4 regions of the Metabacillus hrfriensis genome follow, and region 2 is predicted to be linked to each of the others. Evidence: riboswitches for the same ligand, from Rfam matches in the RefSeq annotation. Region 2 holds a riboswitch; each other region holds the start of a gene.

Region 1 (7,477 bases), 440 kb from region 2:
GTGATCAGCTGGGGAGATTTCCGGATCAGCGGGCTTGCGCTGTTTGGAGACTTTCTAGCACTTGCGGCCTGTGCGATGGTCACTGCTTATCTGCTGTTTGGCCAAGGTGTGAGGAAGCGTCATACGCTGACTCTATATACTTTTATCGTTTATGCGGTCAGCTCAGTGACATTATTCCTTTACTGTGTGCTGCTAAGCTATCCTCTGACAGGTTTTCAGAAACAGGATTGGCTGTACTTTTTGCTGCTTGCAATTGTCCCGACATTGCTTGGGCATTCGCTATTTAACTGGTCGCTGAAATGGATTTCGACAAATGTCATTTCTGTTGCCATTCTGTTTGAGCCGGTTGGATCGATTATTCTTGCGTATTACTTCCTTGAAGAGACGGTTATTCTTACGCAATTAATTGGCGGAGGAATCATTATCATTGGCGTCATGCTGTTTCTTTTTGAAAAGAAAGACGTGGCTGAGATTTCAAGTGAACAAGCGCTGTAAACAAATAAAAGGACTCAATTCCGAGTCCTTTTTTGTTTTTCCATGATTTTCTTTTCCAGATCTTTAAACGTATACTTCGTCTTCTTTTTCAAAGCTTTTTCAAAGCTGTTTTGTTTTCCTGTTTCAAGAAGGAGATCCCGGATAATGTCTTCTCCAAATTCATCTGCCAAAATTTTAACGGCGTAGTAGCTCTGAGTATACACTTCCGCTTCCGGACTGTCTTCCAATGCATTTGCCCAGCTTCCGGGATTTCTTAGCTCATCGAAAGGGATCACCTTGTCGATGGGGATTTTTGCATCCTCTCCGTTATAGCCAGCATATTCTGCAACGCCCTCATTAAACCAGATTGGAATTTTCAGCGATTCGATTTCCATTTTCTCTAATGCTTTCTCCATATAGTAATGGGCATATTCATGGTAAAAGGTTTCCACGACAAGCGGAGATGCGGCATCGAGATCATCCGGAATCACGATGGCCATGGTTTCTTTCACATGATCGTAAAACCCCATATAATCCAAATATTCAAGCTCCTGCAGCGAGTCCGGCGATTCATCAAGGAGAATCAGGTCAATGGGCTGATCCTCGATCTTGCCGAACAAGCGGGTGCTGATGCTCCTTGCGTGATCGAATTCGTCTTCAACCAGCTGGATATCCCTTTTATTAAGAGAGGAATAGTAAACAGTAAGATGAGAAATTTTCTTCGTTTCAGCAGTTTCTTTGTATTCTTCATAAGGATCAATCGGCAAAAAAGCGTTCACCTGAAACTCAAATTTCTCCCTGGGACTGATATTTTGATAGTTGAAATGAGTCGTCATTACATTCATTAGGACTACGAAGAACAAGGTAATAATTAAACTGAAGGTTGTGATGGAAAGGAAGATGGATCCTGACAGTCCCTTGAAAAAGAGCAGATTCCTTTCCTTGCGGTTGATCAACTCGTATATAGAATAGATAAACAAGCCAAGCAGCAAAAGCGTTATAACGCTTCCTGCGATTACGCTTGCAGGTATATTCAAAAAGAGAAACAGAACGTAAAACACACCGGTGAAATAAACGATATACAGGATTGATAAGAAACTATGCAGAAGTATTTTCACTTGAAGCCTCCGTTTTGCCTTAGTCTATGAACATATTCTGTTTTATGAAAAGAAACTCCTTTTAGAGGTAGGGATTTAATTTTCGCTTGTCGAATTTTTTCAGCAAGGAGTGTTGAAAATGAATTTTAGAATAAGAAAAGCTGTTAAAGAAGATGCGAAGCAAATCGCAGTTGTTCACGTGGACAGCTGGAGAACAACCTATAAAGGTATTGTAGCAGATGAATATCTTGAAAGTCTTACATATGAAAGCAAAGAAAAAATGTGGATGTCTATTGATCCGGAGACAGTTTTTGTGGCAGAAAATCAGGATGGCCAAATAGCAGGGTTTGCAGGCTTCGGACCAGAGCGGACAAAGGAATATGGATTTGATGGGGAATTATATGCGATCTATCTATTAAAAGAAGTGCAGGGAGCAGGCATCGGGCGCAGGCTTGTAGAGGCAACTGCAAATGAACTGCTTCGGAAAAACTATCAATCTATGCTGCTGTGGGTAATGGATGAGAATCCTTCAAAAGGATTCTATGAACGCTTTTTGCCCGAAAGGATCGCAGAGGACGTCTATACGATTGATGGGACAGATCATCAGGAGACCGCATTTGGATGGCGTGATTTGTCGAAACTGGCAGCTGCATTGAAAAGGAAAGAGGGATCAATGTGAATCGAGCATTAATACTGGGCGGAACGCAATTTTTCGGCAAAAGACTTGTTCATAAGCTGCTTGAAAATGGGGCAAAAGTGACGATTGCAACAAGAGGAAGAACTCATGATGACTTTGGAGATGGCGTAGAGCGTCTGATTATCGATCGTGAAAACAAAGAATCAATGATTAAAGCCTTTGATCATAAACAATGGGACGTTGTTTATGATCAATCGTGTTTTTCGCCGCTTGAAGCAAAATCTGCTTATGAAGCGCTACACGGCAAAATCAGGCATTATATTTTCACTTCGACAATGGCAGTCTATGAATTCGGGAGAGGGAAGACAGAAGAGGACTTTGATCCTCTGTCGTATGAGCCTTCTTTTAAAGAGCGCAAAGACTATAAAGGGATAAGCGGCTATCAGGAAGCGAAACGCAGTGCAGAAGCCTATCTTTTTCAGAATGCGGATGTGCCTGTTGCCGCTGTAAGACCTGCTCTGGTAATCGGAATAGATGATTATACGGAACGCTTTTTATTTCATGTGAAAAAGGTGAAGAACGAGGAACCGATTGGAATTGCAGATCCTGGATATTTTTACAGCTATACTTCAGCTGAGGACGCAGCGGGATTCTTGTATATGGCTGGAGAAAAAACCTTAACGGGTGCATACAATGCCGCTTTTGAAAAAAGTCTGTCACTGAATGATCTTTTGCTTAAAATCGGATGTGCTGTCGGGAAAAAAGCGATTGTGACAAGGGAGATTGCGAAAGAGAATGCTTCACCTTATGGATTATCAGGTGAATGGACACTGAATGTGTCAAAGGCTGAAAGTGCTGGATACTCATTTGAGGAATTGGATCCGTACTTAGAGAAATTAATAGAGGTAATGAAAAAAGAAACGTGACCTTGTCGCGTTTCTTTTTAGTGGGGTAAAACCTGCTGATGAAATACCGAAGCAAAATATGCGAATACAAACCCAAGCGGGAAAGAGAAAATCATAGACCAGCCGTTGACTAATTCTTCTTCGTTGCTGATCCTTATCGCTTCAAAATAACCATATAGAAAATGAATAATCGACAATAAAAATGTTATCATCATCAATGAGAAGGATAGATTCATCATTTGCCCTCCATAAGAAATCTATTACTACTAGTACATGCTGATGATAGAGTGTTTATGACAAGAAATAAGTTCTGACCGAAGAGTCAGGCGCTGGAATAGACATGAATGGAAGAAATTATATAAATTTTAATAGGATAAAAAAGCACCGAAAAAAATCGGTGCTTTTGACAGAATCTATTTTCTTTTTAAGACAAGTGATTTAGAAGCAGTGAGCATCATTACTAAGACGATTGAGCAAATGATAAATGTAGGCACCATGTAGGAAGCGTTATAGCCGGCTGAATACAGCAGAACGGGCTTATCGCCTGCAAATTCTGCAAAGAAAATAGCGCCGGCAAGTGTATGTGCAGCAAATCTAAGGAAGCTTCCCAGAAAAGCCGCTGCTACTACGTAAGCAATTAATCGTCCTCTGTTAAGAGGATTCAGAGAGCTTTGGACTTGTTTATAGAAAACTCCTCCGGCACCTACCACGGTAAATGCAACAAAATAGTCAAGAAAACCCTGGACTGGATGCACAATTGTGGTGTAGCCCATAATCGTCTGCAAAACGCCAAGTAAAAAGCCTGTCAGCAGTCCTCCCTTTAATCCGTGGCGAAAACCCATGATCAGGACTGGAATCATTGCAAGCGAAATTGACCCTCCCTGAGGCATTTTGCCAATGAAGCTTGTTGCTAAATCAAGCAGAAATGCAATTGCTGATAGAATCGCTGCTTCTACTAAAAAAACTAGACGTGTATTTGTCTGCATAGCTCTTCCCCTTTTCAGCATTGACCGGGGCAGTTTTTTTCCATAATAAAAAGCAATGCGGGGAATGTCGGATGGTTTCCACGCACTGCTTTGGTTGGGTTATCACTTGAATCCATCGCCACATCCCTACGTAAGCTTTAACTATACAGGTTCAACGGGTCTGAACATAACGTTCACTCTCAGCCGAATGGCTCCCCAAGTGGTCAAATGCAATATATGATTTAGACACTACTATACAGGAAGTTGCAAAATTCGACAAGACTAAATCTTGATTTTTTTCAGAAAAGAATGGAAAGCTCTTTTATCTGTCTTTACAAGGATCCAAAATCTTGCTATAGTTTCCATGAATTCAATATATGCAGGGGAGCTGAGTGAACTTGGCTGAGAGGATACTGATTCTTGTATCGACCCTTTAACCTGATCTGGGTAATGCCAGCGGAGGGAATGCGGAAGATGCATTACTTTTCCATAACTTTGCGAATGCGTTAAGGCTGCCCCAGTGGCAGCCTTTTTTGTTGTTCGGTCAGATACTCATATATTAATAAATTTTAAGGAGGATAAAGAATGTCCAGTGTAAATCTAGCATTTCAGGTGCTGCCTAAATCATCAGAAGGGAATACATATGAAATTGTCGACAAAGCGATCGAGGTTGTTCAGCGATCAGGAGTTAAATATGAGGTAGGTGCGATGGAGACGGTTATGGAGGGAGAGCTAGATGAATTGATTGATATCGTTAAGCAAGCGCAGGATGCCTGTATTTCAGCCGGTGCAACCGAGGTAATGACTCACATGAAAATTCATTACCGCCCAAAAGAAGGGGTCACAATGGATGAAAAACTTAAGAAATACTGTTAAAACACTTTCAGGAATAGCGCTTCCTGGTATAGTGCTGCTGTCATTCCTCTTTTTGTGGGAATTGGCTGTCATCGTTTCAAAAGTGGAAAATTGGATTCTGCCTCGTCCGACTCATATTTTCATCACGCTTGCTGAAATGAGGGGAACGATAGGCGGACATATCCTGCAGACTCTGTCGGAAGCAGTACTTGGTTTATTGATCGCTGTAACAGCGGGCGTATTGATTGCTATCTTAATAGACCTGTCAGATTGGGTTCGAAAAGCAGTTGAACCGCTGCTTGTTCTTTCACAAACCATTCCAATAATAGCGCTTGCTCCATTGCTTATCATCTGGTTTGGATTCGGCATTTTTCCTAAAGTAATTGTCGTGGCGCTCGTTTGTTTCTTTCCGATCGCCATCAATCTTTCTGACGGCTTCCGTTTAGTAGACAGGGATATGGTGAAGCTCATGAGAACGCTTGGAGCAAGCCGCAGACAGATGTTTTTAAAATTGAAGCTTCCAGCTGCAACACCTTTCTTTTTTTCAGGGTTGAAAATAGCCGGAACATACAGTGTGATGGGGGCGGTTATCGGAGAGTGGCTGGGTGCAAGCAAAGGACTCGGAATTCTATTGACTCGATCCTCCCAATCGTTTCTGACAGATAAAGTATTTGCAACAATCGTCTTAATAGTAGGTTTAAGCTTAATCATTTTTACACTTATTGAAATACTGGCAAGAATCATGATGCCTTGGAAATATAAGCAGCAAAAGCATTCTAACTAGCACGGGGGAGAAAAAATGAAACAACTCTTATTTATTCTATTTAGTTTAGTGTTCATCTTATCTGGATGCGGATCGGCAGAAAAATCCTCTGATGAGGAATTAAAAAAAGTGAAGATTATGCTGGATTGGTTTCCAAATACAAATCATACAGGCATTTATGCAGCGAAAGAAAATGGCTTCTATAAAGAAGAAGGTCTTGATGTTGAAATAGTTGAACCTGGTGAAGGAGTCAGTGCGGATCAGATTGTTGCCTCTGGTGAAGTTGATTTTGCTGTCAGCCATCAGGAGAATATTACACACGCAAGATCAACAGGTGTGCCGATTGTTTCAATAGGAGCAATCATACAGGAGAATACTTCTGCATTTGCTTCTTTAAAAGAAGAAAACATCACTTCTCCAAAGGATTTTGAAGGAAAACGTTACGGGGGATGGGGTTCTCCTACAGAAGAAGCTGTTATTAAAGCTGTAATGGATAAATCGAATGCAGACTTTGAAAAAGTTGATTATGTCACGCTTGGAGCAACAGACTTTTTCAAGTCGATCGGACGCGATACAGACTTTCAATGGATTTTCCAGGGATGGGATGGGGTTGAGGCTGCTCGTCAGGGAATTGAATTGAACTACATCTATTTAAAAGACCTTGATCCAGCATTAAACTATTACACTCCGGTTATTGCAACCAGCGAATCCAAAATTGCAAAAGACAAAGAAATGGTTCAGTCCTTCATGAAGGCTACATCAAAGGGTTATCAATTTGCCATTGAAGAGCCGGAAGAAGCAGCGGATATTCTGATTAAAAATGTACCTGAGATTAATGCTGAGCTAGTAAAGGAAAGCCAAGTGTGGCTAAGTGATCAGTATCAGGGAAAAGCGAAGCAATGGGGCATTCAAGATGAAAAAGTCTGGAAAAGATATGCCGATTGGATGTATGAACGAAAGCTGATTGAAGAGAACATTGAACCAAGTGAAGCTTTTACAAATGAATTCCTGCCTGAAGGAAAGAAATAGCATGCTGACTCTTTCTCAAATCAGCAAATCTTATTCTAAAGACCAGAATGTCCTGATGCCGACAGACTTGAATGTGAAAAAAGGTGAATTTGTAAGCATTATTGGACCAAGCGGCTGCGGAAAAAGCACATTGCTTGATATTATAGCCGGCATCAATAAGCCGACTAAAGGCAGTGTAAAGTATAATGGAGAAGATATTACAAATAAAACCGGTCTTGTCGGCTATATGCCCCAAAGTGATGTATTGTTTCCATGGAGAACGGTTTTGGATAATGTTATTCTTCCATTAGAAATACAAGGTACCGGGAGAGATGAGGCGCTCACTCAAGCTCGCGGTCTTTTCCCGAAATTTGGGCTTGCAGGATTTGAAAAGCATTATCCCTTTATGCTCTCAGGCGGAATGCGGCAGCGTGCCAATTTCCTAAGAGCATACCTAAACAATAAAGAACTTCTTCTATTAGATGAACCATTCGGCAAACTTGATGCGATGACAAGACTTGAACTGCAGAAGTGGTTTATCCAAATATGCGAGGAAACAGATCAGACAGTGATATTCATTACACATGATATGGATGAAGCTATCTTCCTGTCAGACAGAATCTTCATCCTCTCACCAAGACCTGGATGCTTAATAGAAGAAGTGAACGTAGAATTTACACGGCCAAGGAAAGAAAATCTCATTACTAGTTCGGAATTTGCTTTACTTAAAAGGAGATTGCTTGATGTTCTTCATTTAAAACAGTCCTGATTCG
Region 2 (7,477 bases):
ATTCCCTGAAATAGATGATGAGCACCCATTGTAAACAGAGAAACAGAAAGAAATCAGGGATGGCCTGCAGCACCCATGTAAATCCTTTTCCGAAAATCATTCCGAGCGAACTCGGGTGCGCTGCATCATAAACTCCTTTCAGAATTCCGAAAAACAAACCAAGGATGAGAGCAGTCACAATGATTTTCATGCTTCTTGAAAAATACAGTTTCATTTCTTCTTCCACAGGACGTTCATATTTGGTCAGTCCAAAGCTTTTTTCCTGATAAAGACCGCTGAAAAAGGATGTTATGTTTTCTTGATAGGCAGACCATGAAAATTGATAGTCAAATATGACAGTCTGTGCTCTGCCCTCAGCACTTATTTCAACATCTCTTGGGAATAGAACGACTAGAATGAGAGATAGAACGATTAAGAGAAAAAGAAGGATATGCCTGGAGATTTCAATTGTTGATTTCATTTAAAAAACCCCGCGTTCACTTTTCAGAGTATTGTAAAAATTTTACCATGACTATAGGACGATGGATAGGTATAAATAGGGAAAAAAACTTTATGTGAAAAACTTCACAATATTTCTTGCGTTTTTAAAAATAAGGGAATATAATATGAATTAAGCAATGTATGTGAATTACTTCACAATATAATGTGAAAACATTCACAAACAATTTTAAAGGGAGGAACTGCACTTATGAAAATCGCAGTGATTGGATGTACACATGCTGGAACAGCAGCAGTTTCAAATATGACGAAGCTTTATCCGGATGCAGCAATTACCGTTTATGAAAAAAATGATAATGTCTCTTTCTTATCTTGCGGCATCGCATTATATGTAGGAGGAGTTGTTCAGGACGCACAGGGCTTATTTTACTCTTCACCTCAAGAACTTGAGAACATGGGAGTTGCGATGAAAATGAAGCATGCCGTAACTTCTATTGATTCAGAAGCGAAAACACTCACAGCTGAAAACCTTGAAACAGGGGAAACGTTCGAAGATACGTATGATAAATTAGTGATGACAACAGGTTCATGGCCGATCGTGCCTCCGCTTGAGGGAATTCAATTAAATAATATCGTGCTTTCTAAAAACTTTAACCACGCTAATAATATTATCGAAAAAGCGAAGGAGGCCCAGAAAATCACAGTAGTCGGGGCAGGCTATATTGGGATTGAGCTTGTAGAAGCGTTTGAATCATACGGAAAAGATGTTACTTTAATAGACAGTTCAGACCGCATTTTAAGTAAATATCTAGATCCGGAATATACAGAAGTCATTGAAGATGAATTTGAAAATCGCGGCATTACTCTTGCTCTGGGTGAAACAGTCAGCAAATTCGAAGGCGAAAACGGCAATGTTTCAAAAGTAGTGACAACCAAAGGCGCGTACGAGACAGATCTAGTTGTTCTTTGCATAGGATTTAAGCCGAATACAGGTTTGCTTCAAGGGCAAGTTGATATGCTTGATAATGGCGCTATAATCGTAAATGAGTATATGCAAACAAGCAATGAAGATATTTTTGCAGCAGGCGACAGCTGCGCGATTCTCTATAATCCAACCGGGAAGCATGCTTATATTCCATTAGCTACTAATGCCGTCCGGATGGGAACATTAGTCGCTAAAAACTTAGTGAACAAAACGATTAAATATATGGGTACTCAAGGTACATCAGGCATTAAAATTTATGAAAATAACATCGCTTCAACAGGCATGACAGAAACAGCTGCTTCTTTTATGGATATGAATGTGAAAAGTATCACAATCTTAGAAAACGATCGCCCTGAGTTTATGCCATCCTATGAACCTGTCACTTTAAAGGTCGTTTATGAAGAAGAGACAAGAAGAATTGTCGGTGCACAAGTGATGTCAAAAGCGGATTTGACTCAATCAATTAATACTCTATCAGTCTGCATCCAAAATCGCATGACGATTGATGAGCTTGGCTTTGTCGACTTCTTCTTCCAGCCTCATTACAACAAGCCTTGGAACTTCTTGAACCAGGCTGGTTTGCAGGCGATACAGTAATAGATGAAAACAGCGGAATGCATGCATTCCGCTGTTTTTTTATGGTTTAGGAGATTTTTGTAAAAAAGAAAGTATTTCATTCAAATAAGAAAGTATTTTCCTGTTTTTCGCCAGTATTACGGACATTTCGGACAGTAAATGGACCGGTTTGGAAAGTAATACAAGGTTCGCCCCTAAAATGATTCAATGAACCGGCAGAACGTTCACAGCCTAAATGGTCTACTGATAGATAGCTGAACCGTTTTCAACAAATTCTTTTGACTTTTGCTTCAGTCCTTCTTCAATTTCCTGTTCTTTAACAGTATTTCTTAAATCGTGGGAAATTCTCATCGAGCAGAATTTTGGCCCGCACATCGAGCAGAAATGAGCGGTTTTAGCTCCTTCGGCAGGTAACGTTTCATCATGATATTCCTTTGCACGGTCAGGATCAAGGGAAAGATTAAATTGATCTTCCCAGCGGAATTCAAATCTCGCTTTAGACAGGGCATCGTCTCTATACTGTGCATTAGGATGTCCTTTGGCTAGGTCAGCGGCGTGTGCAGCAATTTTATAGGCAATGACTCCTTCGCGAACATCATCTTTATTAGGCAATCCCAAATGCTCTTTCGGCGTTACATAGCAAAGCATCGCGGTACCGAACCAGCCAATCATCGCTGCACCTATAGCTGAAGTGATATGATCATAGCCTGGTGCGATATCTGTCGTTAATGGTCCAAGTGTATAAAAAGGTGCCTCATGGCAAATTTCCTGCTGCTTTTCTACATTTTCGCGAATCATGTGCATTGGAACATGGCCAGGACCTTCAATCATCACCTGTACGTCATGCTTCCATGCGATTTTCGTGAGCTCACCCAGGGTTTCAAGTTCTGCAAATTGTGCTTCATCATTTGCATCTGCAATCGATCCGGGACGCAGGCCATCGCCTAATGAAATGGAAATATCATAACGTTTTAAAATCTCGCAAATCTCCTCAAAATGGGTATAGAGAAAGTTTTCTTCGTGGTGGGCTAAGCACCATCCTGCAAGAATGGATCCTCCTCTTGATACAATCCCGGTTGTTCTTTTAATTGTAAGAGGGATATACCTCAGCAAAACACCTGCATGGATTGTAAAGTAATCGACCCCTTGTTCCGCCTGTTCAATTAAGGTATCTCTGTACACTTCCCAGGTTAAATCCTCAGCAATGCCTTTTACTTTTTCAAGCGCCTGGTAGATGGGCACTGTTCCAACCGGTACTGGTGAATTTCTGATAATCCACTCCCGGGTGGTGTGAATATCTTTGCCTGTCGATAAATCCATGATGTTGTCAGCACCCCATTTGATTGCCCATGTCATTTTTTCAACTTCTTCTTCAATGGATGAGGTTACTGCAGAGTTGCCTATATTTGCATTAATTTTGACATGAAAATGTTTGCCTATGATCATAGGTTCACTTTCTCTATGATTGATGTTTGCAGGTATAATGGCTCTGCCGCTTGCAACTTCACTTCTAATGAACTCAGGGTCCATGTTTTCACGAATGGCTATAAACTCCATCTCAGGTGTAATGATTCCTTTTCTGGCGTAATGAAGCTGAGTGACATTGGCATTCTTTTTTGCCCGCAGTACTTTTCTATCGCCAGTAAAGACGTTTTCATTTGAAGTCATATCCCCTTGTCGGCCGTTATCCTCAGGCTTGACTCTGCGACCTGAATATTCTTCCACATCATCCCGTTCAAAAATCCAGCTTCTTCTGACTTCAGGTAACCCCTTTTTAATATCAATGGCAGCGGCTTGATCCGTATAAGGACCACTCGTATCATAAACAAGCACTGGTTCATTATCCTGTGCAAGCTCAATTTTCCGAAATGGAACACGAATGTCCTCTCTTGATCCTGTTTTATACATCTTTTTGCTGCCATCAAACTGTTTAGTGAATGCGAAATCCAATCTTAACTCCTCCTTATATCGTTTAATAGAGTTTTGATCTGCACCCGCGAAAGAAATAGAAAAAGGGTTCTGTTAATGAACAGAACCCTTGGAACAGTATGTGTAAAAAGCCAAAAAAAACGGCCTACGCCACACCGCTTCCCTACGCTGGCATCATCCAGATCAGGTTCAAAGGGTCAAAGAATTGCGTTCTTCTCTCAGTCCAGCATCATGGACTCCCCCAGCAGAATGAAAAAATATTCATTTGTTAGCAATATAGCAGGTAAATCGGCAATCTTGCAAGTGATAATTTTCACAATTATAAATTTTGAGTATGCTTGAGAAACAATCATGTGGTTCATTGTACCTGATTTCAGTCCGTTGGTATTGGGAGAGAGCTCATTGCCTATCATCCCGCTATCTGGAAAAAGGTAAAATGGGAGGAGGATTATCCAAACATCCTGATTGAACCTAAAGTAAGTGTGGAAATAGTCCACCATGGGATTATTAATTAATGGCTAATACGAAGCTTCATTAAAAGTGAGTGAAAATCAACAATGCCGTGGAAGAGTCAAAATTCATTAGAAACACATCCCGTATTGATCATAAAATACGGGCTTTTTATTTATTCGCTACTAGGGCAGTACCTTATTAATTGAATTTTTGATATATTAAGGATATGTATGTATTTGGAGGAGATGGACCGCGATGAAGAAGCAAGAACAGGCTCATGAAGAGAAATTTCTTTCTCAGGAAAGACTCGATGGCTTAATGGAAGTCTATCTTAATCAGCTTGAGAACTCTCCAACCGCATTTTTAATTCACGAAAACCGAAAGTGGACATATATAAATCCTTCTGCCATGAATCTGTTAGAGTTAAAGTGCAAGGAGGATCTCATTGGAAAATCCATCTGGAATTCAATTGATCCTCAGCATAGAGAGATAATTGAGCAGCGGATCACCGATACAAAAAATGGTTTCACACCGTCTTCAATGGAACAGATCTGGTATACCAGACGAGGATTGCCCTTAACCATGGAAGTAACATCACTGCCAAACATATGGGGGGACAGGCAATCCACCCAGGTGATTATAAGAGATGTCACAATTAAGAAAAAACTTGAACAAGAACACGAGGAAACGATAAAAAAGTTCCGTCTGATTACTGAAAATATGCGTGATATCGTTGGGCTTCTAGATGCAAACGGACTTTTCACCTATGTATCTCCGTCTTATAAAGAAGTACTTGGGTATGATATATCAGAAGCAGTCGGATACACTCCTTTTCAATTCGTTCATCCGGAGGACAGGGAGCTGATTGCCGGCCAATTTTATAAAATGCTCAAGGAAAATAGACAGATGACGGTTGAGTATCGATATTTATGCAAGGATCATACTTATATATGGCTTGAGTCGCATGGAATTCCCGTCACTGAAAATGAATCCTTAAAGCATGCGATCGTCATTTCAAGAAACATTACACAGCGGAAGCAAACAGAAGAAAAATTGAGAAAAAGCGAAAGCAAGTACCGGATCATTTTAGAACACAGCAACGACTTAATATGTGTAGTCGATCTTAAAGGAAATTATATATACGCATCGCCCTCTTATAAAAAAGTCCTGGGATATGAGCCTGAGCGTATGATCGGGCAAAATGTCTTTAAATATATACTTGTTGATGATCATGCTAAAGCAGAAGGGATTATACACACCCTTTTAACCACAAAAGGACCTGTCACCATCCCTTATCACAAGATCAGTCATACAGGACAGGCTGTCTTGTTTGAGGGAAAAGGAATGGCTGTTTTCAATCAGCATGGGGACCCAGAAAGCATTGTGTTCATATCAAGGGATATTACTGAAAAAAGAAAAGTCGAAGAATATATCCGCAACTATGAGAAGCTTACCGTACTAGGGGAGCTTGCAGCTGGTGTTGCCCATGAAATCAGGAATCCGCTTACATCCATTAAGGGATTCTTTAAGCTGCTGACTGAAAAAGACAGGGACCAGAATGAGATAAAATATCAGAATGTCATCATGGATGAATTAAGCCGAATTGAGCAGATCGTCAATGAATTTATGGCACTGGCAAGGCCCCAGGCTATTCATCTGAAAGAATGCACTAATGTTGTAGAACTTCTTAAAGACACGATGATTTTATTAAATCCAGAGGCTTCCCTCAGAAATGTGGCTATCGATCTTAAATTTGATTCAGATGCCGCAAAAATAGAATGTGAAAAAAATCAAATGAAACAAGTATTCATCAATGTTATGAAAAATGCCATAGAAGCTATGCCGGACGGAGGCAGCCTTAAAATAAGAGGAGAAAACAAGGATGATTTATTTTATCAGCTGACGTTTGAGGATAATGGGACAGGTATTGATGAAAAGCGTCTGGAAAAACTCGGAACGCCTTTTTTTACAACAAAAGAAAAAGGCATTGGACTGGGTCTTACAATCAGCAACAAAATCATTACCGAGCATAATGGGGAATTCAAAATGGAAAGCGAACTTGGCAAAGGCACAAAGGTAATCATCAGACTGAAAAAGTAGGGGGGCTTAAGGTTATGAAGCAGTTTACAAAGGGGCAATTTCTTAAAGCGCGGAAATTTATGCTTGAAAAAGCGCGAAAGGTTGACCGCGCTTTATATCTTTTTGAATTTGAGAATGGCTCTAAAGAAGATGTGCTAATGGAGCTTAAAACATATCAGAATCAAGATGGCGGCTTCGGGAATGGACTTGAGCCGGATTTCAGATGTTCAGATTCATCAGCACTTGCCTCAACGGTCGGCATGCAGTATTTATCCAGAGTGAACGCGGATGAAGAAGACGAAATTCTTAACAACACTATTGCTTATTTCATTCAGAGCTATCAACCAGAACTTCATGGTTGGGAAAAAGTGCCCCCTGAGGTAGAATCTGCACCGAGGGCACCCTGGTGGAATTACCAAAAGGCTGGGGCAGATTGGGGAAATCCAAATGCTGAAGTACTGGGTTATTTTTATGAATATAAAAAATTGATACCAGAAAGCATGCTTTCTGAATTGACTGATCATGCAATCAGCCATCTTCAGGGCCTTCAGGAATATGAATTTCATGAATTGCTTTGCTATCTTAGACTTGCTGAAAAAGCGCCGCACGTATCCCGCCGTGAAATGACCGTTCATCTGGATGAATTTGTTAGCAAATGCATCATCAGAAATCCAGAAGACTGGATAGGATACGGACTCCAGCCGACGGGTGTGATTCAGTCACCAAGCTCCAGGTATTATCCATTATTCGCTGAAAGCGTGGAACAGAATCTTGATTTCATCATTGAACAGCAAACCGATGACGGCAGCTTTGCACCAGCCTGGTCTTGGGGGCAATATGAAGATATTTGGCTTCTTGCTAAAGAAGAATGGAAGGGCTGGATTACGCTTGAAAAGCTGAGACTCTTGCGGGAGTTTAACCGGATAGAAGAACTATAAAAAAACCTCAGCGTTTCCGCTGAAGTTTTTTTATTTCTTAAATAATCCTGCAAATTCTAGATCCGGTTTTCACTGTTGT
Region 3 (7,477 bases), 1.8 Mb from region 2:
GTAAAGCACAAATTCTTTTACTTTTTTGTGCGTTTTACCTATGTAGTCAGCCCTGATTCCTGCATGGGCAATGACCAGTCTGCCCTCATCCAATACCTGATAGAGAGGAGATTGATCGTAGAGCTTCATAAAACTCTGATAGACATCCTTTCGTTCCTCTTCTCCCAATGCTTCAAGTTCTGCCGCTGTCGTTTCCAAACCGTGTGCAACCTGGACTTTGTTTCCGAGCATGTAACGGTAAAGTTTGTTGCAGTGGTTGCCTGGCACATAATATCCTGCTTGGTTCGAAGTGATTTTTATAACGGCCTCGATTACTTTTATAGAATGGGGTCCCCTGTCAGCCAGATCTCCTACAAAAGCAAGTTTTCTGGTGCTGTGAACAGGAAACCCATTATTCCAATCATAGCCAAGCTTTTCCGTAAGCTCGCAAAACTCGTCAAAACAGCCGTGAATATCACCGATAATATCAATTTTCATCTGAATCCGTCCTCATTTGTCTCTTTTTCTAAGATGATAGCAGATATCTTTAAAGAATCAAAAATATCATATACCTTCATCGTTCCATTAAAGAAAGAAAAGAATTCAGGATAAAAGAAAAAACCCGTTATAAAAACGGGTTTCATCATTAGTCAAACATATACTTTCTGGTTCGTGATCTGACATTCAACACAATGCCGATGGCAATCATGTAGGTTGCAAGTGAACTTCCTCCATAGCTGATAAAAGGAAGCGGGAGTCCTGTAATTGGAAGGAGGCCAACGGTCATGCCGACGTTTTGGAAAACCTGAAACGTGATCATGCCGATGACTCCTGTGCATAAAAAGCTTCCGAATGGGTCGTTGCTCTCAAGTGCAATATGAATCATCCGGTAGATAAGAAGGAAGAAAAGAGAAATCACGATACTGCCGCCGATAAATCCGAACTGCTCAGAGATAATGGCGAATATAAAGTCTGTATGCCCCTCAGGCAAGTAAACCTCAAGCTGCTGATATCCTTTTCCGTAAAGCTCACCCGAACCGATTGCAAGAAGAGATTTGATAAGCTGAAATCCGATATCGCTGGAATATTCATACGGATTAAGCCAGCCATAAACACGATCTAGTTTATAAGAATTGGTGTCTAAAATGTACTTGTTGAAGAAATCCGGAAATGTGAAAAAAATAAATACGCCAATAGCGGCCATTCCCGCACCTGATAATATAAAGCTGAAGATGATTTTCCATTTAACACCCGAGACAATAATTAATGAACCGATAATAGCGCAAAAGACCATTGTCATCCCTGTATCCGGCTGTCTCATCAGCAGGAGTATGGGAGGTGCCGCTGCGGCAAATACTTTACCTAACAGGAGCAGGTCATCTCTGACTGTATTTGTGGCGTATTTTTCCCGGTGGTCAGTAATGATTTTGCTAAGAACAATAATCATAAAAATTTTCATCAGTTCTGATGGCTGGAAATTACCGATTCCAGGAAGGGTATACCAGCTTTTTGCACCTTTAATCGGCTCTACAATAGGCGACGGCAGAACTTCAAGCCCCAATAGCAAAATCATCCCAAATCCATATAAATACCATGAGAGCTGTTTGAAGCGGTCAAAATCAATGACCATTGTTCCGATGACTGCGATAATACCGATGATGTACCATCTAAGCTGAAGAAAGGCAAAGTTTATATTCTGCAATTTTTCGGGTAGAGTAGGTTGGGCACTGCTTATCGCAATGGCACTGGTCAGCGCCATTAAAAACATGATAAAAATAAGTGTGTAGTCTAACTGCTGCTGTGGGGATTTATCTGTGTTCATTATGGATCCCTTTCTATTAAAAAACTAATAATGCAATGAATGATATTTTTTATTCTCAACCACCAAACAGTGGGGAATAAACTCCCTGTGAGTGAAGTTTCACTTTATCAATCTTAGCGAAAATTAATGAATTTGCAAAGGATTCATTTGTAAAACATCGCAAAACATGCTACCTTATCACAAGGAAAAAACGACAGTACAGAGCGCAAACGCTAGTGCTGCGCATGTTTTCTGCATGTATATAAAATGTATCACAATTTGATGACATTTTGATGTCTTGGCTTTAATATAGGAACGGATTGGGGAAGGAGGAGACTCTGGATGTCAGATGAAAGAGAAAAATTAGAGATTGAAGCTGCGGAATTGGTAACAGCTTTGGAAAATGAAGACTTAGACGGGTTTCGCTCCATGTTTTTGGAGCAGCATCCGTATGATCAGGCGAAAATCTTTGTGAAGCTTGAGCAAGAGGAGCGAATGAAGCTTTATCATTATTTGTCTCCTGAAGAAATGGCTGCTCTTTTTGAGAATATTGAAGATGAAGAGTACAATTACGAAATGTATTTATCCGAAATGGATCCGCGTTTTGCATCACAAATGCTTGAGCACATGTACGCGGACGATGCGGTAGACGTGCTTAACGAATTAAACAAAGATCAGGTAGCAAGCTATCTGACCATCATGGATGATGAAGCTGCACAGGAAATTCGTGAACTTCTGCATTACGAAGAATTTACGGCAGGAAGTATCATGACCACGGAATTCATTGCCATTATTGCAAATCAAACTGTCAAATCGGCCATGCATATTTTAAAGCATGAAGCTCCTGACGCTGAAACGATTTACTATCTTTATGTAATCGATGAAGATAAGCATCTAGTGGGCGTTATCTCGCTTCGTGATTTAATAGTCAGCGATGATGATCTCATGATTGGCGAAATTATGAGTGAACGGGTATTTTCCGTATCTGTAGGAGAAGATCAGGAAGATGTAGCAAGAAAAATGAGAGATTATAATTTCCTTGCACTGCCGGTAGTTGATTTTCAGAATCATCTTTTAGGAATTATAACGGTTGATGATATCGTTGATGTTATCGATGAAGAAGCATCTGATGACTATTCGAAGCTTGCAGCTGTATCTGATGTGGATTCCATAGACAGGGGTCCTCTGTCAGCCGCTAAAAAAAGATTGCCCTGGCTTGTGATTCTATTATTTCTCGGAATGTTAACGGCAAATTTAATAGGACAGTTTGAAGAAACGCTTAATAAAGTGGCCATTCTTGCTGTTTTTATCCCGTTAATTGCCGGAATGGCGGGGAACACTGGTACTCAGGCACTTGCGGTAGCCGTCAGAAGAATAGCGATGGGTGACCTTGAAGAAGGCGGTAATTTTAAAATTATTGCCAGAGAAGCTGGTACAGGAATTATCAATGGTGCCGTGTGCGGGGTTCTAGTGACAGGCGTCGTCTATTTTTGGCAGCATGATTTCTTCCTGGGACTTTTAGTAGGCATTTCCATTCTTGCAACCCTGACTGTTTCGACAATCGCGGGCGCTTTTGTCCCGCTGGTGATGCACCGGCTCAAAGTTGACCCTGCTGTTGCATCAGGTCCATTTATTACAACGATTAATGATATTATTTCCATATTTATTTATTTTGGTATGGCTACATTGTTCATGCAATATTTAATCTAGATTTAGTTAGGAGGGAAATACTGTGCATGGAGATTCCTTTTCATCACTAGTTATCGTACTGTTAGCCGCTTTTGTAACCCCTCTCCTGCTGCATCGCTTTAAAATTAAAGTCATGCCTGTTGTAGTTGCCGAGATTATAATGGGGATTATTATCGGGCAAAGCGGATTTAATCTTGTTCAGGAGGATATGTGGCTCGAAACGCTATCCATGCTCGGTTTTATTTTTCTTATGTTTTTGAGCGGACTTGAAATTGATTTCACTGCTTTTATCGGTGGACGGAAGAAAGAATTGCTGCCGAGCGGGAAGGAAGCGCCAAATACGTTTGCCGTTTCTTTTCTTGTCTTTGTTGGCATCTTTATCTTGTCTCTGCTCTTATCGTATTTGTTTGTTTTCTTTGGTTTTATAGAAAATGCCTTCTTGATGACGCTGATCATTTCCACCATATCGCTCGGGGTGGTGGTCCCTACACTGAAGGATGCAGGCATTATGAAGTCGAATATCGGACAGATTATCTTGCTCGTTGCTGTCATAGCAGACTTAGTGACGATGATTCTGCTTGCCGTGTTTGCATCGATTTATGGAGGAGAAAATACAAATACATGGCTGCTGCTGCTGTTATTTGGTGCTGGAATTGTTTTATATTTTCTCGGCAAAACCTTTCAGAGCAGATCATTTATTGAAACGATGTCTAAAGGTACGATTCAAATTGGGACAAGGGCTATTTTCACTCTGATCATTGTCCTTGTTGCCTTATCAGAAACAATCGGGGCAGAAAACATATTAGGAGCGTTTTTAGCGGGTGTTCTGGTCTCACTGCTGTCCCCAAACAAAGAAATGGTTCAGAAAATGGATTCCTTCGGCTACGGATTTTTGATACCGATCTTCTTTGTTATGGTTGGTGTCGATCTTGATGTATGGTCGATGTTTAAGGATCCAAAAATTTTAATGCTGATCCCATTGCTGTTTATTGCCTTGCTGATCTCTAAAATTGTGCCGATTTATTTACTGAAGAGATGGTATGACACAAAAACAACGCTTGCTTCAGGATTTTTGCTGACATCAACCCTTTCCCTTGTTATTGCGGCAGCTACCATTGGAGAAAGAGTAAATGTGATTGATGCACAAATGTCAGGTGCGCTCATTTTAACGGCTGTTCTGACGAGTATTTTTACTCCGATTGGATTTAAGAAGCTTTTCCCTGAACAGCTGTCTTCGCAAAAGAAGCTGAAGGTAGCTTTTATAGGAGCCAATCAAATGACACTGCCGGTGACACGCGAGTTAAATCCGAAGATGTACGATACGACGGTGTATCATACTTATGTCGATAAAAATGAACAGCAGATCGCTGAATCATTGTTTCATATTGAGGAGCTTGAAGATTACTCAATTGAGACCCTGCAGTCCCAGGGAGTATTTGAAGCTGATATCCTTATTGCTGCTGCAGGAGATGAGGATACGAATGCTGAAATCGCCATGTTTGCAAAAGAGGTTGAAGTTGGACGGGTGATTGCAAGCATCTCATCACCATTATTAGACGAGCAGCTAAGAGCGAAAGACATTGATGTCTTCTCTGTTCTGCTTTCTACCAAAACCTTGCTGAGGGCTCTTATTGAAGCACCTGGCATCATGAAGATTCTGACCAATAACGATTCAGCTCTTTATCAGATAAAAATGAACAACAGACGCTACGATGGCATGGTGCTCCGCAGCTTTCCATTTACAGGCGACGTTATTTTTGTCCGTATTTTCAGGGAAAATGAATCGATTGTGCCGCATGGCGATACAGAGCTGAAACGCGGAGATTTACTGATTCTGACTGGATCAGCTGAATATGTGGATGAGCTCAGGCAAGAGCTTGAGTTCCATAAAAGTTGATAATTTTGACTTGAAAGTTTCTTTGAGCATGGTATGATGTACATGTAAATATTTCTAAAATAATATATAAACAACCGCTAGGGGAGCCCTTTTAGAAGGGCTGAGATTGAAGTTTGCCTTCAAGACCCTCCGAACCTGATCTGGCTAAAACCAGCGTAGGGAAGTGGTGTAAAGGTCTATTCATACACCACTTTTCTATGCGAAAAGTGGTTTTTTGCCGTTTTTATACTAAAAATGAGGAGGAACAAAACATGTCATTTTCAAAAGAATGCCGGGAGTATGCAGATAAATGGTGGGAAGGAAGCTTTGAACATCCTTTTGTAAAAGGAATTGGCGAAGGCAGCCTTTCAAAGGAGAAATTTAAATACTATGTGATGCAGGATTCTTATTACTTAACGCATTTTGCAAAAGTGCAGGCTTTTGCAGGGGCGATGGCCCCTGACCTTCATACAACATACCGGATGTCCGTTCATTCACAGGGAACCTATGAAGCAGAGCTCTCTTTGCATCAGCAATTTTCTGTCCTGCTTGGAATCACAGACACCGAACGGAAGGAGTTTAAGCCATCGCCAACTGCGTATGCTTACACCTCCCATATGTACCGTTCAGTTGCGACAGGAAATCTTGGTGAAATCATTGCAGCTCTGCTTCCATGCTATTGGCTCTATTATGAAGTCGGGGAGCACCTGAAAGATTGCAAGCCTGGTGATGAAGTTTATGAGAAATGGATTGCGACTTATCACGGTGATTGGTTTAAAGAGCTTGTCCTCGAGCAGATTGCAAGATTTGACGAGCTTGCTCTGCGTGCAAGCGATCACGAGAGACAAATGATGAAGGAAAACTTCCTCATCAGCTCGATGTATGAATATCGTTTTTGGGATATGGCGGAAAAGATGGAAGCGTGGGATGAGACACAAACCATGCTGATGCAAAAGTGAAATTGCACCTTGTCACAGATGGACGGCACTCTGCTGCAGAGCTCGTAAAAATCATCACAGATATACATACCTCTGCAGATGCCATTCATATTAGAGAGAAGAATAAATCAGCTGGGGAACTGATCAGCTTAATTGAAGAGCTCCATCAAAATGGGGTTCCGAAATCAAAGCTTGTCATGAATGACCGTGTGGATGCAGCTGTTCTTTCTGGTTTGCATCAGGTTCAGCTCCCATCGCACAGCTTCAATGTGAAACTGGTGAAACAGCGCTTCCCGCATCTTGAGGTAGGCTGTTCAGTCCACACTGCTGCTGAAGCAGTATATTGTGCTGAAAATGGGGCAGATCGTCTCCTTTTCGGGCATGTATTCCAAACATCATCAAAAAATGGTCTAGAAGCAAGAGGGATAAGCAAGCTTGCGGAAATAGCGGAATCTGTCAGCATTCCAGTCATTGCAATTGGAGGAATCAATCCTGCTGTCATTCCTGATCTAAGAGATATAAAGATTGAGGGAGCAGCCGTGATGTCCTATGTTTTTTCAGCGGAGCATCCAAGTCATGCGGCACTTGAACTTGCTGATCAATTAAAAAGGGGGATGGGCCATTGAAGCCTTTATTTGATGCCGGCATTATCGGCGGAGGAGTCATCGGGCTTGCCTCTGCCTATTATTTAGCGAAAGCCGGACTTCGAGTTGCGGTATTTGAAAGCGGAAAAACAGGCAGCGGAGCATCCAGTGCTGCGGCGGGTATGCTTGGCGCCCATACTGAAACTGAAAAGGATGATGCTTTTTTCAGGTTTGCTAAAGAAAGCCAGGCGCTTTATCCAAAATTAGCTCATGATTTACTGCTGGAAAGCGGAATTGACATACAGCTTCAATACAATGGAATGTACAAACTGGCAATGACGGCTGAGGAAGCCGATTCTTTGAAAAAAAGAGCAGAAATTGAAAAGGACGTAGAATGGCATTCCAAAGAAAAAGTCCAAGAATATGAAAAAGGCATAACAGATGCGATTTACGGGGCTCTGAAAATTGAAAAAGATGGAAAGCTTACTCCAGCCGCGCTGTGCAAAGCCTTTACAAAAGCCATTCAGCTGATGAGCGGAAAAATCTTTGAAAACACACCAGTATACAAAGTCAGCAGATTTGAAGGCTCACACTATGAAATCGAAACGCC
Region 4 (7,477 bases), 420 kb from region 2:
CACCGTCAAGATAAGCAGTCATTAATCCAATTGCACCTAGAGTACTTGTGGAAGAAAGTCCATCTATATTCTTCAAGGTTATGAGGAAACGCTCCTTTAATTCTTGATTAGGTATAATCGCATAGGATCCTCCTAATCCAGGTGTATTGAATGTTTTGCTGGCTGACGTACAGATACACACATGATCTAGATTTTCTGCAGCATTTACAATTGGAATATGCACATTAGGCTTGCTTACAATATCCATATGAATCTCATCGGAAATAACATAAACCTGATATTTCTTGCATAGAGCAATTATTTTTTTTAATTCTATTTTTGACCATACACGTCCAGTCGGATTATGAGGACTGCATAATAGAAAAACTTTTGCACGAGGATGAGCAAGTTTTTTCTCTAAATCCTGAAAATCAATGAAGTAAGAGCTATTTTCATAAAGCAGCTTGTTCCCAGAAAAAACCCGCTTATTTTCTTCTACTAGTTTAAAGAAAGCATCATACGCCGGAGTTTGGACAACGACATGATCCCCCTCTTCTGTCATGTGTTCGATCAGCTTTGAAATCGTATAAATAACTGTAGGACTATATATAATCCAATCCTCTTTAATTGATGTAGAAAATCTCTTCAGGTACCATTGTTGAATTGCACCTTTAAACTCTAGATGATTCCATCTCGTATATCCAAAAATCCCATGGTCTACACGCTTTTTTATTGCCGTTAGTATTTCGGGCGGGCATAGAAAATCTGTATCTGATATAGAGAATGGCAAAAGGTCCTTTTCTCCAAATCGATCTTCAATATAGTCCCATTGAGTACAATAGGTACCTAATCTATTTACTACTTCATCAAATGAATAGTTCATTTTAATCAAACCTCATCTTTATGCTAATTTATCCAATTGTGTTTTAACAGATGCTACTTGTGTTCCTATAATAACCTGTACATTATGTTCATCAAGTACAACAACACCAAGTGCTCCACACTCTTTTAAGACGGGTTGATTTACTTTATCCATATCTTTCACGACAAGACGTAAACGGGTAATACAGTTATCTAATGACTCAATATTTTCTTTTCCGCCTAACGCACTTAAAATTCGATCTGCATCATATTTCCCTTTTTTCTTATTAGTAATGATTTCTTCACTAATTTCTTCGGTTGCTTCTTCACGTCCAGGAGTTTTCAAATTGAATTTTGCAATTGCGTACCGAAACACTGTGTAATAAACAGCAAACCACACGATCCCTACTGCGAGTACGAGATACCATTTAGTATAGGTGCCTTGTAATATCCCGAAGATTAAAAAGTCTAATACACCGCCATCCGTGTTGCCAATAACCACTCCAAGTAAAGACATAACCATAAATCCTAATCCTGTCAGGACTACATGAATTCCATATAACACTGGTGAAACGAACAAGAATAAAAATTCAATAGGTTCTGTAATTCCGGTTACAAAAGCAGCAAGAACACCAGAAATTAATAGCCCTTTAATTTTCTTGCGATTCTCAGGCCGAGCAGTATGATAGATCGCTAATGCAACTGCTGGTAATCCAAACATAAATGATGGCATTTTACCTTGAGATAAAAAGGCTGTTACGGAAGGACTAATTGCTTCTCCACTTTTTAACTGAGCATAGAAAATATTTAATGCACCGGATATCGTTTGACCATCAACAATTTGCGTACCGCCTGCTTCTGTAAAACGAATCATCGCTACAAGAATATGGTGTAATCCAAACGGAAGCAGCAATCTCTCCCCGGCACCAAATAAAAATGGGCCGAATGCGCCTGATTGTTGAATGATTGACCCTACTCCTGCAATTCCAAGTGCAAATATTGGCCAAATGATCGGAAGCAGAATCCCAACAACCGCCAATGTCAAAGAAGTAATAATTGGAACAAAGCGTGCTCCTCCAAAAAATGCAAATGCGTCTGGCAGCTGGATATCGTAAAACTTATTGTGCAGGAGATAAACGATAACCCCAACAATAATCCCGCCGAGGACTCCCATTTCTAAGGTTTGAATTCCCATTACCATTCCTTGTCCAGCCTCGCGCAACTTTTCTGCTTCAGCAAGCTGATTGGTTTCAGTTAAATAAAAGTTAATAGATAAATGCATGATCACATAACCGATAAATCCAGAAAAAGCAGCTACACCTTTTTCATACCTTACAAGTCCCAATGGAATGGCCATTGCGAATAATACTGGTAAGTAGGTGAATGCAAAACCGCCGATTGTAGACATAAAACTAAAGAGTATTTGTAAAATAGGATTTCCTAAAAAGGGGATGGTTTCAATCGTAGTTGGACTTGTAAATGCACTTCCGACCCCTAACATTAATCCCATGAATGCTAACAGTGCCACAGGTAGCATAAAAGTTTTCCCTAAGCCTTGAAAAAACTCCCAAAAATTCGATTTCATGCTTTTCTTTTTCATACTGGACTCTCCTTTTTCCAAAGTCAGGTTGCGAGCTAGCTGCTCATGTAAGTTTTCTATCAACTTACGGGTATAGCATAGCTTTATTAGTACTGTGTTGCAATCGCTTTCATGTTTGTTGTACACAGTTACTTTTTTTGTAACGAGCTTACATACAAAAAGAGTATAGAAGTTCTGAAATCCCTCTCATATTCTTTACCTCACCTCAAAAATTAAGTCTGAAAGGGTTTCTTTTATTGAAGTTTTAAGTTTCGTTCCCTTTGCCTTCATAAAAAAAAGTTTCTAGTATTTACTAGAAACCTCTTAGTACTAATGATTCATATACGTCAGGATAATGAAATCCAAAATAATGCTTAACGGAAATCTCGAACTCATATCTAATTCGCCATAATATCCGTTTGTAATATGTGCATGAAAAGTGAGATCAACTTCTTGTTCCAACCGGCTATTCCGTCGGCCAACGACGGCTATTGTCTTTACGTTCTTCTCTTTTAATATATTTGCAAACTCTAGTATATGTAATGTTTCTCCACTATATGATACTAAAATGGCTAAATCATTTTCAGATAAACTATTGGCCACGCATCTTAGTTCATCCCAATCTTCACGTGCACTGCAGATTCTTCCTGAAAAGGTAAGCTTTCTAGCAGCTTCCACACAAGTTGGAAGTGATGCCCCAACCCCAAAAAACTCAACATAATTACTTTCTTTAATATACGCTGCAGCTTTTTGAATCTTTTCTTCATTGAGATTCTGTAAGGTTTGCTCCATTTCTTTTTTTACTCGATCTATTTGAGTCAATATCGTATTAGAAGAAATAATATTTTCATCATCTTTATCATAATCAACATATTTACTTAACGTGTATTTTAAATCTTGGAATCCCTCGTAGCCTAACTGTTTACAAGTTCTGCTAATCGTTGCGGTTGATACAAATAATTCTTTGGCAAGATCATTCACATTGGACTGAACAACGAGATTCGGGTTTATTAAAATATAGTCTAATACCTGTTTCTCTAACTGGCTTAATTGATCTCTGCGTTGAGATAATCGCTTTAAGAATGTTTTCATCGTTCATCACCACTCTATATTATTCCTTATACTATAGCATATCCATGAAACTCTAAAACAAAAGCTTTTATTGGTATACAGTAATCTTGGGATCATCTTTTTTTCATCTTCAGTTCCATTTTAGTTAATCACATTACCAATGTCATTTTATGCAAATTCCAGAAAAAAGAGTCAGGATCATTTCTGATGGAATCAAAGTGGTACGGTGGATAATAAATTGATTCCTGCCGAAGGAAAACTAAAAGGTAAGCACGTAAAGATTCTGCCATCAATGTTGAGAGCAGTGAGAACTGCACTTTTTGATTGCTGTAAAATCTGATGTCAGCTGCAAATATACAGCTAGAATTGCGCTCTTTAATTATATTGAGGCCAATTAATCGAAGAATTTCTTGTGGGATTTATGGAGATTTTGAAATGATTCTTATTAAAGGTGTCTCATTATCCCGAAACTTCTAATCATAACTTCAGGGCTCTTTAACAAATGGAGTTAACAAAGTTTCATACTAATCCTGTAATTATAAATTGATTGACTTTAATAGAAAGCATGTGTACAGTAAATATTAAATTAATAGGAAGACCACTAGGGGAGCCATTTTATGGCTGAGACAGGAGTTATCCTGGACCCTTTGAACCTGATCTAGTTCATACTAGCGTAGGAAAGTGGAGTCCGTGTATGAATATATACAATTATTCTGCCGCTCCATTTTTGGAGCGGTTTTTTTCGTATTTAACTTATAGTAGCCGCTCCCTATAGTGTCTTCCCGTTATAACCAATAAGGGGGCTAAATATATGAGTTTTTCAGCAGAACTAAGAAAAGAAGCAAATCCTATCTTTCATGCGATTTTCGAACATCCTTTTGTCCAAGGAATTGCCAATGGGGAATTAAAAAAGGAACAATTAATTCATTATGTTAAACAGGACTTTGAATATTTGAGTTCCTTTATCAGAATCTATGGAATAGCGGTCTCGAAGTGTGAGAATCGTGAAGATATGGATATGTTTAATCAGCAAATTTCATTTATATTAAAAAGTGAAATCCACCCGCATAATAACTTTTGTCAAGTAGCGGGAGTTCCATATGAAGTATTACAAGGGTATCCGTTATCACCATCTTCCCATCATTACATACGTCATATGCTTACAGTTGCACACGAAGGAACACTAGGGGAAATTTTAGCTGTCTTATTACCATGTCCGTGGACATATTGGGAGATTGGGAAAAGAATATTAAATGAAGTTAATCCAGACCGCTCTCATCCATTTTATGATTGGATAAATTTTTATGGGAATCGTACAGATTCGATTACAACCAAATTTTGTGACCGGATAGATGAGTGGGCAAAGGAAGCAACAGAGAGAGAAAAAGAAAAGATGAAAGAACATTTTTTAATAAGTTGTCAGCTTGAATATATGTTTTGGGATATGGCCTATAAACTCGAAGAATGGCCTGTGAAAATGGAGGTAGTTAAGTGATGAGCTGGAAGATGAAAGAAGTAGTTCTTGCTGTCATTCTAGCGGTGGCTTGTGGAGTTATTTATTTAGGATGGTCTACTCTTTGGATTCCGATTTCCGCTATTGTGGGGCCGGTGGGCGCAGGATTTATGTTTGGGATTTGGGTGATTGCCAGTCCAATAGTAGCGTATATTATCCGAAAACCGGGTGCGGCGCTTATTGCAGAGGTTGCAGCGGCAGCAGTAGAGTTATTAACAGGAAGTCATTTTGGTCTATCGGCCCTTTTAATTGGCGTCTTTCAAGGTATTGGTTCAGAAATCGCATTCGCGATATTCAGATATAAACGCTACAACCTGTTTACATTAATGCTGTCTGGGGCTCTTGCAGCGGTTGGAAGCATGATCTATAACTTAATCGCCAACGGTTTTGGATATTACACGACAGAAGTATTTTTTGTTACGTTAGTAATTCATGTGATAAGCGGAATGATTCTCGGTGGCTGGTTAGCGAAAGCAGTCGTGGACTCACTGGCAAAAACAGGTGTTTTAGAACAATATGAAATTATGAAGGAAAAAAGGAAAAGGGAACACTTAAATGGAAATGTTTCTGGGATGTAAGGATCTATCTATTCGCTTTTATAATCGTTCTGAAAAAATACTAAGCAATATCACATTATCAATAAATAAAGGTGAGAAAGTATTAATACTAGGGCCTAGCGGGAGTGGGAAATCTACTTTGATTTCCGCTCTTGCAGGTATTATCCCTGAGCATATTGAGGCAGAAGTGAGTGGTGAAGTATTCCTCAGGAAAGATGCCGGCGTTATGTTTCAAGATCCTGATTCTCAATTTTGTATGCTTCATGTGGGTGAGGAGATTGCTTTTAGTCTCGAAAACCGATCTATTCCGCGAAACGATATGGACAAAATGATTTCTGACTTGATGGATAAAGCAGGGCTAAAGATAGATAAGAAAACACCAATTGAAACATTATCCGGTGGTATGAAACAAAGGTTGGCATTAGCTTGTTTATTAGCATTAGAACCAGAAGTCTTGTTCTTTGATGAACCAACAGCCCAATTAGACCCTGCTGGCAGGAACGAGATATTTGATTTATTGAATCAAATTTCGCAAAAGACAAACCAAACGATGGTTTTTGTAGAACATGTATTAGACGGCTGCATCGAATGGATGGATAGGGTCGTGATCATAAATGAAAGCGGGAGTATTATCGGGGATGGGAAGCCGAAAGAGATTCTGCTGAATTTTAATAATCAAATGAAAGAAGCTGGTATTTGGAGGCCGAAATTATTTCCGGAAAAATGGATGGAAGTTGTTCATAATAACTCACACCCGTTATCTATCAAACTTTCAAATATGATAGAAACGAAGTCAATTTCAAAAACCAAAGAATACAAAAAAGAGGATATTTTTATCAGCATCGAAAATGTTGAAATTGGTTATAGGAAGAAGGCAATAGTGAGAGACATTAATATAAAAATCCATAAAGGGGAATGGATTTCGATTGTAGGTGAAAATGGAAGCGGGAAAAGCACCTTCTTAAAAAGTCTTATTCGCTTGGAGCCAATTAAAAAAGGGGAAATTCACTTTCAAGATACTGAACTGAAAAAATGGTCAGATCGAGAATTATATGAAAAAGCGGGCTTTGTTTTTCAAAATCCAGAACTTCAATTTATAACGGATACGGTATTTGATGAAATTGCCTTTGGCGGCCGACAAAGAAATTGGCCTGAAGAGCTGATTCATACAAAAACGAACCAATTACTACAGGAGTTTGGATTGGAATCTTATCACAATGCTCACCCTTTTACATTGAGTTTAGGACAAAAACGGCGGTTAAGTGTAGCGACTATGTTGTTGTTTGATCAAAATTTATTATTACTTGATGAACCAACTTTCGGTCAGGATGAAAAGACAGCCAGAGAGCTTATTAAACGCCTGAAAGAGAGACAGGAACAGGGAACAACCATTGTAATGGTGACTCACGATATGGATTTAGTTGATGATTTTTCAGATAAAGTAATTCTCTTCAACAAAGGGAGAGTGACCTATCAAGGGACACCATATCGGTTGTTTTCTGATCAAAATCTTCTATGTAAAAGTGCGTTAATTCCGCCGCTCCATTACCAATTGATGCATGCACGAAAGGAGAGTATTTTTTATGAAGGCTAACCATTCATTTCTCGCTACTCTAAATCCTTCATGCAAATTACTTTCCCATTTTTTAATTATGTTTATATTGATGACAATTTCACATCCAAAAGTGACTTTATTGATATGGTTTTTTGCGGTATTACTCGGGATATTTTTAGGCGGATGGCGAATTTCATTCCTTATGAAAAGGCTTTTTCCTTATTTAGGATTTTTTATTCTTGTATTTTGGATGATGGCGGCATTTGGTGAAGGGCAAGAAACAATTTGGAAATGGGCCTGGTTTCATATTACCCAAGAGAGTATGAATCATGGCTTAACTTTAGCATTACGTATGTTAGGGT

Evidence for each region. A riboswitch is a leader RNA that binds a small molecule or an ion and turns the genes downstream of it on or off. The one in region 2 is predicted to bind thiamine pyrophosphate.
Region 1: another riboswitch for thiamine pyrophosphate. It lies ahead of QLQ22_RS20280 (MTH1187 family thiamine-binding protein); the one in region 2 lies ahead of thiC (phosphomethylpyrimidine synthase ThiC).
Region 3: another riboswitch for thiamine pyrophosphate. It lies ahead of tenA (thiaminase II); the one in region 2 lies ahead of thiC (phosphomethylpyrimidine synthase ThiC).
Region 4: another riboswitch for thiamine pyrophosphate. It lies ahead of tenA (thiaminase II); the one in region 2 lies ahead of thiC (phosphomethylpyrimidine synthase ThiC).

The regions. Positions count from the first base shown of each region.
Region 1 is NZ_CP126116.1:4,062,098-4,069,574, reverse strand. Features, by position in the region: gene QLQ22_RS20310 (DMT family transporter) at 1-495, shown strand, start outside; gene QLQ22_RS20305 (gluzincin family metallopeptidase) at 510-1,592, opposite strand; gene QLQ22_RS20300 (GNAT family N-acetyltransferase) at 1,711-2,250, shown strand; gene QLQ22_RS20295 (NAD-dependent epimerase/dehydratase family protein) at 2,247-3,134, shown strand; gene QLQ22_RS20290 (hypothetical protein) at 3,152-3,349, opposite strand; gene thiT (energy-coupled thiamine transporter ThiT) at 3,527-4,099, opposite strand; TPP riboswitch at 4,206-4,307, opposite strand; TPP riboswitch at 4,450-4,562, shown strand; gene QLQ22_RS20280 (MTH1187 family thiamine-binding protein) at 4,664-4,954, shown strand; gene QLQ22_RS20275 (ABC transporter permease) at 4,929-5,717, shown strand; gene QLQ22_RS20270 (ABC transporter substrate-binding protein) at 5,733-6,725, shown strand; gene QLQ22_RS20265 (ABC transporter ATP-binding protein) at 6,727-7,473, shown strand.
Region 2 is NZ_CP126116.1:4,499,525-4,507,001, reverse strand. Features, by position in the region: gene QLQ22_RS22355 (ABC transporter permease subunit) at 1-460, opposite strand, end outside; gene QLQ22_RS22350 (FAD-dependent oxidoreductase) at 689-2,020, shown strand; gene thiC (phosphomethylpyrimidine synthase ThiC) at 2,240-3,949, opposite strand; TPP riboswitch at 4,072-4,181, opposite strand; gene QLQ22_RS22340 (Ger(x)C family spore germination C-terminal domain-containing protein) at 4,315-4,443, shown strand; gene QLQ22_RS22335 (PAS domain S-box protein) at 4,637-6,481, shown strand; gene QLQ22_RS22330 (hypothetical protein) at 6,496-7,398, shown strand.
Region 3 is NZ_CP126116.1:1,241,301-1,248,777, forward strand. Features, by position in the region: gene prpE (bis(5'-nucleosyl)-tetraphosphatase PrpE) at 1-477, opposite strand, end outside; gene QLQ22_RS06100 (FtsW/RodA/SpoVE family cell cycle protein) at 626-1,801, opposite strand; gene mgtE (magnesium transporter) at 2,123-3,490, shown strand; gene QLQ22_RS06110 (monovalent cation:proton antiporter family protein) at 3,513-5,366, shown strand; TPP riboswitch at 5,436-5,545, shown strand; gene tenA (thiaminase II) at 5,618-6,304, shown strand; gene tenI (thiazole tautomerase TenI) at 6,301-6,909, shown strand; gene thiO (glycine oxidase ThiO) at 6,906-7,477, shown strand, end outside.
Region 4 is NZ_CP126116.1:4,077,602-4,085,078, reverse strand. Features, by position in the region: gene QLQ22_RS20390 (MalY/PatB family protein) at 1-862, opposite strand, end outside; gene malX (maltose/glucose-specific PTS transporter subunit IIBC) at 881-2,440, opposite strand; gene QLQ22_RS20380 (MurR/RpiR family transcriptional regulator) at 2,750-3,511, opposite strand; TPP riboswitch at 4,084-4,187, shown strand; gene tenA (thiaminase II) at 4,302-4,985, shown strand; gene QLQ22_RS20370 (ECF transporter S component) at 4,985-5,581, shown strand; gene QLQ22_RS20365 (ABC transporter ATP-binding protein) at 5,559-7,154, shown strand; gene QLQ22_RS20360 (energy-coupling factor transporter transmembrane component T family protein) at 7,144-7,477, shown strand, end outside.